Regions from separate parts of the Pseudomonas sp. MWU13-2517 genome, predicted to be linked through region 1. Evidence: predicted binding sites of a transcription regulator. Region 1 holds the regulator's gene; the other holds the start of a gene.

Region 1 (5,625 bases):
TCGACTCGATGCGCTTCGAACTCAATGGTCTGCGTGAACTGCTTGAAGTGCAGCTGGGTTCATTGGCCTGGACACAACTGCAAGGCAGCAAGCCGCAACAAGCCAACCTGTGGCGTCGCTTGCAGCGTATCGGCCTGTCGGGGCCGTTGTCCCGCGACCTGTTGGCGCTGACTGCCGAAGTCGAAGAACCGCGCCAGGCGTGGCGCATGTTGCTGGCCCACTTGGCCCGCATGATCGTCACTCCGGAGCTCGAGCCCCTGGAAGAGGGCGGTGTGATCGCTATGGTCGGCCCCGCCGGCATGGGCAAGACCACCACTCTGGCCAAGCTGGCCGCCCGTTATGTCCTCAAGTACGGTGCTTCGAGCATCGCACTGGTGAGCATGGACAGTTATCGCATTGGCGCCCAGGAACAGCTCAAGACCCTGGGCCGTATCCTGAACGTGCCGGTGACCCACGTCGACCCGGGCCAGTCCCTGGCCAACGCCCTTGACCCGCTGTTGCGCAAGCGCGTGGTGTTGATCGATACCGCCGGCCTGCAAGCCAGCGATCCGGCGCTGCGCATGCAATTGGAAAGCCTGGCCGGGCGTGGCATCAAGTCGAAAAATTACCTGGTGCTTGCAACCACCAGCCAGAAACAGGTTCTTACCGCTGCGTACCATAGCTACAAGCGCTGCGGCCTGGCCGGTTGCATCCTCACCAAACTCGACGAAACTGCAAACCTGGGCGAGGTGTTGAGCCTGGCTATCGGGCATGAATTACCGGTCGCCTACCTGACCGACGGGCCGCGGATTCCAGATGATTTGCATCTGCCGCGTCGTCATCAGCTGGTCAGCCGTGCTGTCAGTGTGCAAATGCAAGAAGAGCCTAGCGAGGAAGCGATGGCTGATATGTTCGCCGACCTTTACCACAACCCGGCAAAACGGGTGGGGTGAGGCATGATGAGCACTGTGAAATGTATCTACATTGATGGTCTGCAAGCGATTCGCGCGACCACGCCATGTAGCCTGCGTCTAAGCAAGACAAGGTAAAGAAATAAAATGGGCAGCATGCATCCTGTACAGGTGATCGCGGTGACCGGCGGCAAAGGTGGCGTCGGGAAAACTAACGTGTCGGTGAATTTGTCCCTGGCCCTGGCAGAGCTTGGCCGTCGCGTCATGCTGTTGGATGCTGACCTGGGTCTGGCGAACGTTGACGTTCTGCTGGGGCTGACACCCAAACACACCCTCGCCGACGTGATCGAGGGCCGCTGCGAGCTGCGCGATGTGCTGCTGCAGGGCCCCGGTGGCATTCGCATCGTGCCGGCCGCCTCGGGCACCCAGAGCATGGTGCACCTGAGCCCGGCGCAGCATGCCGGCCTGATCCAGGCGTTCAGCGATATCGGCGACAACCTCGACGTGTTGGTGATCGATACCGCCGCCGGGATCGGCGAATCCGTGGTCAGCTTCGTGCGCGCCGCGCAGGAAGTGTTGCTGGTGGTCTGCGATGAACCCACCTCGATCACCGACGCCTACGCCCTGATCAAACTGCTTAACCGTGACTACGGCATGAACCGCTTCCGGGTGCTGGCCAACATGGCCCAAAGCCCGCAGGAAGGCCGAAACCTGTTCGCCAAGTTGACCAAGGTCACGGACCGTTTCCTCGATGTGGCCTTACAATACGTTGGCGCAGTTCCCTACGACGAGTCGGTGCGCAAGGCTGTGCAAAAGCAGCGTGCAGTCTATGAAGCGTTTCCTCGTTCCAAGTGCGCGCTGGCGTTCAAGGCGATTGCCCAGAAGGTCGATACCTGGCCGTTGCCCGCCAACCCGCGTGGGCATCTGGAGTTTTTCGTCGAGCGATTGGTGCATCAGACGAGCGCAGGACCGGTGCTATGACATCCAGCGGCTACAACCTTTACAAAAAATCGGCGCGTGACAGTCAAGGCGAATTGATCGAGCGTTACGCGCCCCTGGTCAAGCGCATCGCCTACCACCTGCTGGCGCGTCTGCCGGCCAGTGTGCAGGTGGAGGACCTGATCCAGGCCGGCATGATCGGCCTGCTCGAAGTGTCGACCAAATACGACGCGAGCAAAGGCGCGAGTTTCGAGACCTATGCGGGTATCCGTATCCGTGGTGCGATGCTCGATGAAGTGCGTAAAGGGGATTGGGCGCCGCGTTCGGTACATCGCAATACGCGAATGGTCAGTGACGCAATTCGCGCAATTGAAGCAAAAACCGGTCGCGACGCTAAAGATCATGAAGTTGCGGCCGAACTCCAATTGAGTCTCGATGATTATTACGGGATTTTGAACGATACCTTGGGCAGCCGCCTGTTCAGTTTCGACGACCTGTTGCAGGACGGCGAACACGAAGGGCTGCACGAGGACGGCGCGAGTGCACATCTCGAACCGTCGCGCGACTTGGAAGATGAGCGTTTCCAGGGGGCGTTGGCGGACGCGATTGCCAATTTGCCGGAGCGTGAGCGACTGGTGTTGGCGCTGTACTACGACGAAGAGCTGAACCTCAAGGAAATCGGTGAGGTCCTGGGGGTCAGCGAATCGCGTGTCAGCCAACTGCATAGCCAGTGCGCGGCTCGCTTGCGGGGGCGATTGGGAGAGTGGCGCGCGCGCTGACAGGCAGTGTGGGGACACTGCAGACGCGCCGCGAAAGTCGAAGGCTTTCGCGGGGTCGTGCCGTGGTGCCCTGGGCAGTCCTTTTTTGTGTAACGCCTGTTGATTGAAATGGCGCGTCCAGGTGCTGGGCGCGTTTAAGACTGCTTGGAGGTCGAATTGGACAAGAACATGAAAATCCTCATCGTTGATGACTTCTCAACGATGCGGCGGATCATAAAAAATCTGTTGCGTGACCTTGGGTTCACCAACACGATCGAGGCGGATGACGGCCTGACTGCGATTCCGATCCTCAACAGTGGGGCCATCGACTTTCTGGTAACCGACTGGAACATGCCGGGCATGACCGGTATCGAGCTGCTGCGCCACGTGCGCGCCGATGAAAAACTGCGCAGCCTGCCTGTGCTGATGGTGACCGCTGAAGCCAAGCGTGAACAGATCATCGAAGCCGCCCAAGCCGGGGTCAACGGTTACGTGGTCAAACCATTCACCGCATTGGCCTTGAAAGAGAAGATCGAAAAAATCTTCGAACGCATCGGTCATTGATGCTGCCACGGGGGCGCTATGGAGCAAAATGAAACGTCACAGGGAGACTTTGAGTCGACCCTGAAAAAGCATGCTCTTCAGTTGGTCGAGTGCCTTGAAAAAGGTCAGTTCGGCGACGCAGTGCAGTTAATCCATGAGCTCAACCAGACTCGTGACCGCGGCCTGTATCAGGAAGTGGGCAAGCTGACGCGAGAGCTGCACAGTGCGATCGTCAATTTCCAGATTGACCCGCACATGCCCCAGGCCGAAGAGATTTCGCAAATCACCGATGCCACCGAACGCCTGTCCTATGTGGTCAAGCTGACTGAGGCGGCGGCCAACCGCACCATGGACCTGGTGGAAAACGCCACGCCTCTGGTCACCGGCATGGCCAACGAAGCCCAGGCCCTCAGCGTTGACTGGGGCCGCTTCATGCGCCGGGAAGTGGGCGCGGAAGAGTTTCGTGAGTTGGCGCGTCGGGTTGAAGGTTTCCTGTCGCGCAGTGAGCAGGATAACCGCACGGTTTCCAGCAACCTCAACGACATTCTGCTGGCCCAGGATTACCAGGACCTTACCGGTCAAGTGATCAAGCGGGTGACCCAACTGGTCACCGAAGTGGAAAGCAATTTGCTCAAATTGGTGCTGATGGCCGGCCAGGTCGACCGCTTTGCCGGTATCGAACATGACCGCGCAGCGATCCTTTCGGAAAAAGATCCACAAAAACACCTCGCCAAGGGTGAAGGTCCGCAGATTCATGCCGATAAACGTGAAGACGTCGTATCCGGTCAAGATGACGTAGACGATTTGCTGTCCAGTTTAGGCTTTTAGGTCCTGATAACGGCAAATGACGGTCGCGCCACGCCCCGCAAGGTGCAAGGCCAGGCATGAGGAGAGAGGTTTGGTTTTTCCAAATGAACGACGAATAACGACGGCTTGCGCCTTGCGGGGCGCGATCTGCCATTTGCCGTTATCAGGACCTACAGGAGCACCCACATGAGCTTCGGCGCCGATGAAGAGATCCTTCAGGATTTCCTTGTAGAGGCCGGCGAAATATTAGAGCAACTGTCCGAGCAACTGGTCGAGCTGGAAAGCCGCCCGGATGATGCGAACCTGCTCAATGCAATTTTTCGCGGTTTTCACACTGTAAAAGGGGGCGCCGGCTTCCTCCAGCTCCATGAGCTGGTGGAGTGCTGCCACATCGCCGAGAACGTGTTCGACATCCTGCGCAAGGGTGAGCGTCACGTCGATTCGGAGTTGATGGACGTGATTCTCGAAGCACTGGATGCGGTCAACGGCATGTTCAGCCAGGTCCGTGATCGTGCACCGATTACGGCCGCCACCCCTGAACTGCTGGCCGCCCTGGCGCGCTACGCGGAACCTGCCGACACCTCGGCCGCGCCGGCTGTGGAAGCGGCACCGGAACCGGTTGCCGAGCCTGAGGCCGATGTGACGGATAGCGAGTTCGAGCAACTGCTCGATTCCCTCAGCGCCGTGAAGGCCGAAGCTGAAGCGCCTGCGGCACCTGTCGCGGCACCGACCAGCGAAGACATCACCGACGCCGAATTCGAATCCTTGCTCGACCAGTTGCATGGCAAGGGCCAGTTCGCTGCCGACGCCGTGGCACCTGCCGCAGCCCCTGTAGCGCCTGCGGCCTCGGCCAGCACCGACATTACCGACGACGAGTTCGAAGCGTTGCTCGACCAACTGCACGGCAAAGGCACGTTTGTGGCCGAAGCCCTGCCGGAAGTCGCGGCGACGGCTGCTGCGCCTGCTGCCAGCCCGGAACCCGCCAGCAACGGGCTGATTTCCGAGAACGAATTCGAAGCCTTGCTCGATGAGTTGCATGGCAAGGGCAAGTTCGGCGAAGTGGCCCCGGCGGCTGCCGCGACCGCGACCCCCGTAGCGGCAAAACCTGCCCCTGCACCTGCTGCTGCCCCTGCACCCGCACCTGCTGCCAAGCCCGCCCCGGCCCCTGCAGCGGCGCCGGCCCCTGCGCGTGCCGCCGCTGCTCCGGTGGCCGAAAAGCCTGCCAGCGAAGCCGAAACCACCGTGCGTGTGGACACGGCGCGGCTGGACGACATCATGAACATGGTCGGCGAACTGGTGCTGGTACGTAACCGCCTGGTGCGCCTGGGCCTGAGCAGTGGCGATGAGTCGATGCAGAAGGCCGTGTCGAACCTCGACGTGGTCACTGCCGACCTGCAGACCGCTGTGATGAAAACGCGGATGCAGCCGATCAAGAAAGTCTTCGGCCGCTTCCCACGCCTGGTACGCGACCTCGCGCGGCAGCTCAAGAAAGAGATCAACCTGGAACTGGTGGGCGAAGAAACCGACCTGGACAAAAACCTCGTCGAGGCCCTGGCCGATCCGCTGGTCCACTTGGTGCGCAACGCGGTCGACCACGGTGTCGAAACCCCTGAAGAACGTGAAGCTTCGGGCAAGTCCCGCGGCGGCAAAGTGATTCTGGCGGCCGAGCAAGAGGGCGACCATATCCT
Region 2 (5,625 bases), on a different contig from region 1:
ACGTATGCAGGCCCTTAAATGCAGAGGCGACAATACGGTTCGTCCGCTGGAGTGCAAGCCAGAAAAGCATTGGAAACTGATGTACACCCGCGCAGCCAAACTGTACAGAGCACATCAACTCGGGATGAGCTATCCCATTCGCACAACCCGTCAACTACTGGATCAAGAGTGACTAACCTCCTGTTCGTCTGTAGCCGTAACCAATGGCGTAGTCCTACTGCGGAAGCGATCTGGCGCCGTCGTCCCGGCTTTAATGCCCGTTCAGCAGGAACCAGTCCAAATGCACGTAAACCTATCAGCCCAGCGGATATTCGCTGGGCTGATGTGATCTTTGTCATGGAACGCAAACACCTTAATCGTCTTCAGGCTGAATACGCCCGCCTTCTTGAACACAAACGGTTCCACTCTCTCGATATTCCAGATGATTACCGCTACATGGATCCTGAACTGGTGGGCATGCTTGAAGACATTGTGACGTCCTGCCTCACCACATAGGCTTCATGCGGAAACGACTGTCGCAGGAATGGTCGCGGATAGCCGGCGGGCCGATCTAGACCTTCTATTGCGTTTAAAGATCAAACTCACACCCATTAGCCGCCATTTGTGACGGGCCACTTACGGCCAGCAGCAGACTGTCGAGGCACGCACATGGATAGGCTCGCAACGCAGAGATCCGTAATCGAGTTCAGCGCTGCCAAATAACCGAGCGCTTTGTAATGAATCCAAAATGCGTTGGGCCGTCATTGGCGAAGGTTTACATTCCAACGTTCGTGTAAGCACGCATCGGTGCAACTCTTGGCCGAAAGCCCCTCCAGCATCACCCTATCCCAACCACAGGTGCATGTTCAGCCATCAATTCTATTACCCAGTCGATAAATACCCGCACCTTGGTGCTGACATGACGGTTGGGTGGGAATGCCAGATACATCGGCATCGGTTCCATGTGCCATTCCTCAAACAGCGGCAGCAGCTCGCCGCTGGCCAAGTGCGGTTTGGCCATGTACTGCGGTAGCCAAAGCACGCCCAGGCCGGCCAGTCCTGCGGCAAGGTATGCATTGCCATCGTCGATAATCAACAGCGGGCGGCCTTGGACCTCGATGATCTCATCACCCCGCTGCATCGTGTAGGGCAAGGCTTTGCCTGTGCGCGACCAGAGAAAGCCGACAGTACTGTGCCTGCCATCATCCAGCTCACGTGGATGCGCCGGCTTACCGAAGCGCTGCAGGTAGTCCGGCGCGGCATAGATGCCGACCTTGAGGTCGCCCACATGCCTTGCCACCAGGGACTGATCGGTGATCTCGCCGCCACGTACTACGCAGTCGATGTTTTCGCCAATGATGTCGATGATGCGATCGCTCACGCCCATGGTCAGCTGGATTTCCGGGTAGCGTGCGTAGAACCCTGGCAAAGCGGGTATCAATACCATGCGCGCCAGCGGGCTGGGCACGTCCACCCGCAATCGGCCGCGTGGTGCAATCGAGGCGCTGGACAAGCTGGTCTCGGCATCGTCCATATCGGCCAGCAGCCGGATGACGCGCTCGTAGTAGGCCGCGCCATCGGCAGTGATGTTGACCTTGCGTGTGGTGCGGTTGAGCAGGCGCACGCGCAGCCTCGCCTCCAGTTGCTGGACCAGTTGCGTCACGCTGGTCTTGCTCATGTGCAGGGTGGCTGCCGCCTTGGTGAAGCTGCCGGTTTCCACCACTCGGACGAAGGCCTGCATCGCATCGAAACGGTCCATTTCACGCCTCAGTAGGTCGGGATAGTTTGGATTCTACAAACAATCATGACCAGAGTTGCTCGTTTATCCAGGCCGGCGGCCTTTTTACAGTGGCTCCATCTTAAATAGCGGGCCGCGATGGCCCTGAAGGAGCTCTGCCATGACCCGTAAACGTGATGTCGTTTCCCCGCCTGACCGCCATGCACTGTACGAACTGCACCGCTACTCGCCGGCGATTCGCTCCAATGGCTTTCTGTTCGTGTCCGGCCAGGTCGGCAGCCGCAAGGATGGCTCGGCCGAGCCGGACCTCGCGGCACAGGTTCGCCTGGCCTTCGCCAACCTCAACGCGATACTGGCAGAGGCCGGTAGCAGTTTCGACGATGTGGTCGACACGACCATCTTCATGGTCGACCCCGACTTGAAATTCGAAACTATCTGGGCGGTAGCGGCTGAATACTGGGGCGAAGCGCCCTACTCGACAGCAACGGCCATCGGCGTGACCTGGCTGTCCGGCTTCGACTTCGAGATCAAGGTAATCGCCAGGCTACCGGAGTAAGACCGAATCAGCACCACTCCGAACCTCGACCGGAACCCTCTTGTTTTAAAAGAAAACGCGCCTCTCACTCTCGGTGGGGTGCAGCCTCCAGTGACTGTTCTCATTTGGCCGATTGCTGCCTCTCACGAAGGTCTGCAATCGGCCAGAACCTGCGCTCACTGCAACTCAAACCACAGGATATCTATAGGACGAAAGATAACCGAGAGCTGATAAGACACCGACGGTCGGGCTCTCCTAAAGAACCGCTCTGGCGCGCCGATGACGCAGGTGTTAGCTTGCGCGGCTCCGGCCACGAGCCAGAACCGCAGACAAGGAAGTTTGGACGTCTTTCACGCCAAACCAGGCGTATTTCATTCCTGTCATGAGTATCATCCGATGCTGCAAAAATCCCTGAGAACCCAAATCCTCACGTTGCTGAGCGGCAGCCTGTTGGCAATGTTGCTGATTGCTTTGGCATGCTTTCATTTCCTGTCCAGCGGCGTACAAAACTACGCCAACCTGATCGAAGGTCCGCTGCATACGTCGCAGTTGATCGATGAGGCCAACCTGCAATTCAAGGTGCAGGTTCAGGAATGGAAAAACGTATTGCTGCGGGGCAAGCAGCCGGCAGATCTGGATAAATATTGGAAGCAGTTCGAAGACCGTCAGCGCGACGTACAGGGGATCCTCGGCGAATTGGCCAGCCAGAAAGGCCTGGACGGTCAACTCAAGACCCGTATTGAACGCCTGCGTGAAGAACACCGTCAGTTGGGCAGCGCTTACCAGAAAGGTCGCGATGCCTATATCGCCGCCGGTGCAGACCCTACCGCCGGCGACGCTGCCGTCAAAGGAGTGGATCGCGCCACCAGCGATCAGATGAGCGAACTGGTCGGCGAACTGCGCAAGCAGGGCACCGAGCAGTCGACGCTGATCAGCGCTGCTGCCCAACGCACGGTGATGCTGGGGATCATCGTGATGCTCGCCTCGGGTCTGTTGATCGGTCTGTTCAGCCTTTGGTTGATCAACCGCAACCTGGTTGACCCCATCCGCAAGCTGATCGACTACGTGGCGCAACTGAGCCAAGGCAAATTCGCCGAACGCGTGGCCAACAGCCGTGAAGATGAGTTGGGCAAACTGGCCATGGCCGCCAACACCTTGCGCGACTTTCTCGCCGAAACCTTCAACCGCCTGCAGCGCAGCGCCAAGGATCTGGACAGCGCCAGTAGTGAGTTAAACGCCATCGCCGGCCTCATGGCCAGCGGTACCAACGAGCAGTTCAACCGTACCGATCAGGTGGCTACGGCGATGAACGAAATGTCCGCCACTGCCCAGGAAGTAGCTCGTCACGCAGCCGATGCCGCACGCGCCGCCGATGATGCCGACCAGTCCGCGCAACAGGGCGAAAAAGTCATGCGGGGCACTATTCACACCATCACCCAAATGCGTGGCGAGATCGCCAACACCGCTACAGTCATCCGTCGCCTGGAAACCGACAGTGGCCGCATCGGCAAGGTGCTGGAGGTGATTCGCGGCATCGCCGAGCAGACCAATTTGCTGGCGCTGAACGCGGCGATCGAAGCGGCCCGTGCCGGTGAAGCCGGACGCGGCTTTGCGGTCGTGGCCGACGAAGTGCGCAGCCTGGCCCAGCGTACCGCGGCGTCGATCATCGAGATCAACCAGATCATCCAGACCGTGCAAACCGGCGCGGTGGACGCAGCTCAGGCGATTGAAAGCGGCCAGTCGCGCAGTGAAGAAAGTGTCGCGCAAGTGAATGAGGCCGGCGCCATGCTCGAGCGCATCACCCATGCCGTGGAAGCCATTCGCGACATGAACCGCCAGATTGCCACCGCCGCCGAAGAGCAAACCTCGGTGGCCGAAGACATCTCGCGCAACCTCACCGAAATCACCTCAATTGCCAGCACCAACCTGGACAACATGCAGCGCACCGAAGCGGCAAGCCTCAACCTTCACGGGCTGTCAGGGCAGTTGAATGAAGTGACGGCACGCCTGAGTGCGTAGCCGTATCGTCAGGGAGTAGATCGGCTCTACTGAGCTGCCGGATTGCGAGATCGAGCCCCGTGTTCAGTCATGGACTGATGCGGGGCAGACTCGATAATTCCCGCCCGACCGTGCATCATCCTGTTCGCCACGACCCTGTCTCGGCTTCGAAGTCATAAGTTCAGAGCCCGCCAACCTGCAAAGTGTGCCGTGTGAAATGGAAGTCATCTCATGATCCAACGTAACCAACTGGTTCCGGAGTTAATGGTAACCAACCTGGAGAGCAGCTTAGCTTTTTGGGTTTCTTGCTTGGGCTTCAACGTAGCTTATCAACGCCCAGAAGATGGATTTGCATACCTTGATTTGAATGGGGCTCAAGTAATGCTTGAGGAGGTTGATTCGGACGCGGGTCAATGGCTGACGGCGCCGTTGACTAAGCCATTTGGAAGGCATCAACCTACAATGGAACTGGACGGAGTAGACTGGCGTGAAGGGCGGATTCAAGCTAACAGCCGGCGTAAGAAAGAATCTTCGCGTAGCAAGTATTAAGGAAGTTTTTATATGGATTTTTTGAGATTTATTAAAATTGAACACCGCTTTTCTGTTTTGAAAGTAACCTCCCCACTCTGCTTCGCGCTCCTCATCGTAGGCTGCGCGAGTTCCAAATCCAACGTCCAAGATCACATCCAGGCCGCGAACTACGATCCGGCAACAACCGCACGGATCCGTTTCATCACCGGCGACACAACCCATGCCGCATACATCAGTGGCCATTCATGCGAAAGCTTCTACGGAGCCCTTAAGACCCAATCGGCAGACCAACTGGGTCAGAAGAATCCCCACGTCGATACGCCGGGGCTGTATCCGTGGCGGGATTCCGACAAGCGCAACATGCTTATTGGCATGCCCAGCAGCAAGAAGTCGATCGCCATCAACAGCACGCTGAAACAGTACGACGAAGTCGTAGTGCCCGCCGGCACGCCCCTCTTGGCATTCTTTGCTGCAGGCGGAAGCCAGTATTCCTGCTGGCCGAAGCCGATTCGCTTCATTCCTGAGGCAGGCCATAATTACGAGCTAGAGCTTGAATACGTGCAAGCCAGCACTTTCAGTGGGGGCTGCATCATCGGCGCACGAGAGCTAAAGGCCGAAGACGGTATTACCAATGAGCGCCCCCTTCCCCGCGATTTCTGTGTCAAAGATCTCGATGGTACCTTCCGTACGGTCTCCCCCTTGACGCAACTGCAGAAGAGCCACGAATAGGCCCAGGCAAGGAAGGGGCCAGGTGCCTGGCCTGAGTGTCGCCGTGAAGACCCGTTCGCCATGCTATGCATTCCGCCGCAGTTGATGGGGGTAGTGCAACAGAGTTCTGGGGGGA

The links. The regulator FliA, encoded in region 1, starts transcription of late flagellar genes. The targets are predictions, from matches to a motif close to CTAAAGTTTNNNNNNNNNNNGCCGNTAA.
Region 2: M5B97_RS01230 (methyl-accepting chemotaxis protein) is a predicted target of FliA. The motif match lies at 2,508-2,535, and genes of this name have one in related genera.

What each region holds. Positions count from the first base shown of each region.
Region 1 covers NZ_JALMFA010000005.1:6,731-12,355, reverse strand. Annotated here, with positions in the region: gene flhF (flagellar biosynthesis protein FlhF) at 1-932, shown strand, start outside; gene fleN (flagellar synthesis regulator FleN) at 1,038-1,871, shown strand; gene fliA (RNA polymerase sigma factor FliA) at 1,868-2,608, shown strand; gene M5B97_RS08600 (chemotaxis response regulator CheY) at 2,777-3,151, shown strand; gene M5B97_RS08595 (protein phosphatase CheZ) at 3,170-3,958, shown strand; gene M5B97_RS08590 (chemotaxis protein CheA) at 4,124-5,625, shown strand, end outside.
Region 2 covers NZ_JALMFA010000001.1:271,753-277,377, forward strand. Annotated here, with positions in the region: gene M5B97_RS01215 (phosphotyrosine protein phosphatase) at 169-495, shown strand; gene M5B97_RS01220 (LysR family transcriptional regulator) at 818-1,738, opposite strand; gene M5B97_RS01225 (RidA family protein) at 1,878-2,273, shown strand; gene M5B97_RS01230 (methyl-accepting chemotaxis protein) at 2,649-4,271, shown strand; partial or broken gene M5B97_RS01235 (VOC family protein) at 4,482-4,700, shown strand; gene M5B97_RS01240 (hypothetical protein) at 4,812-5,510, shown strand.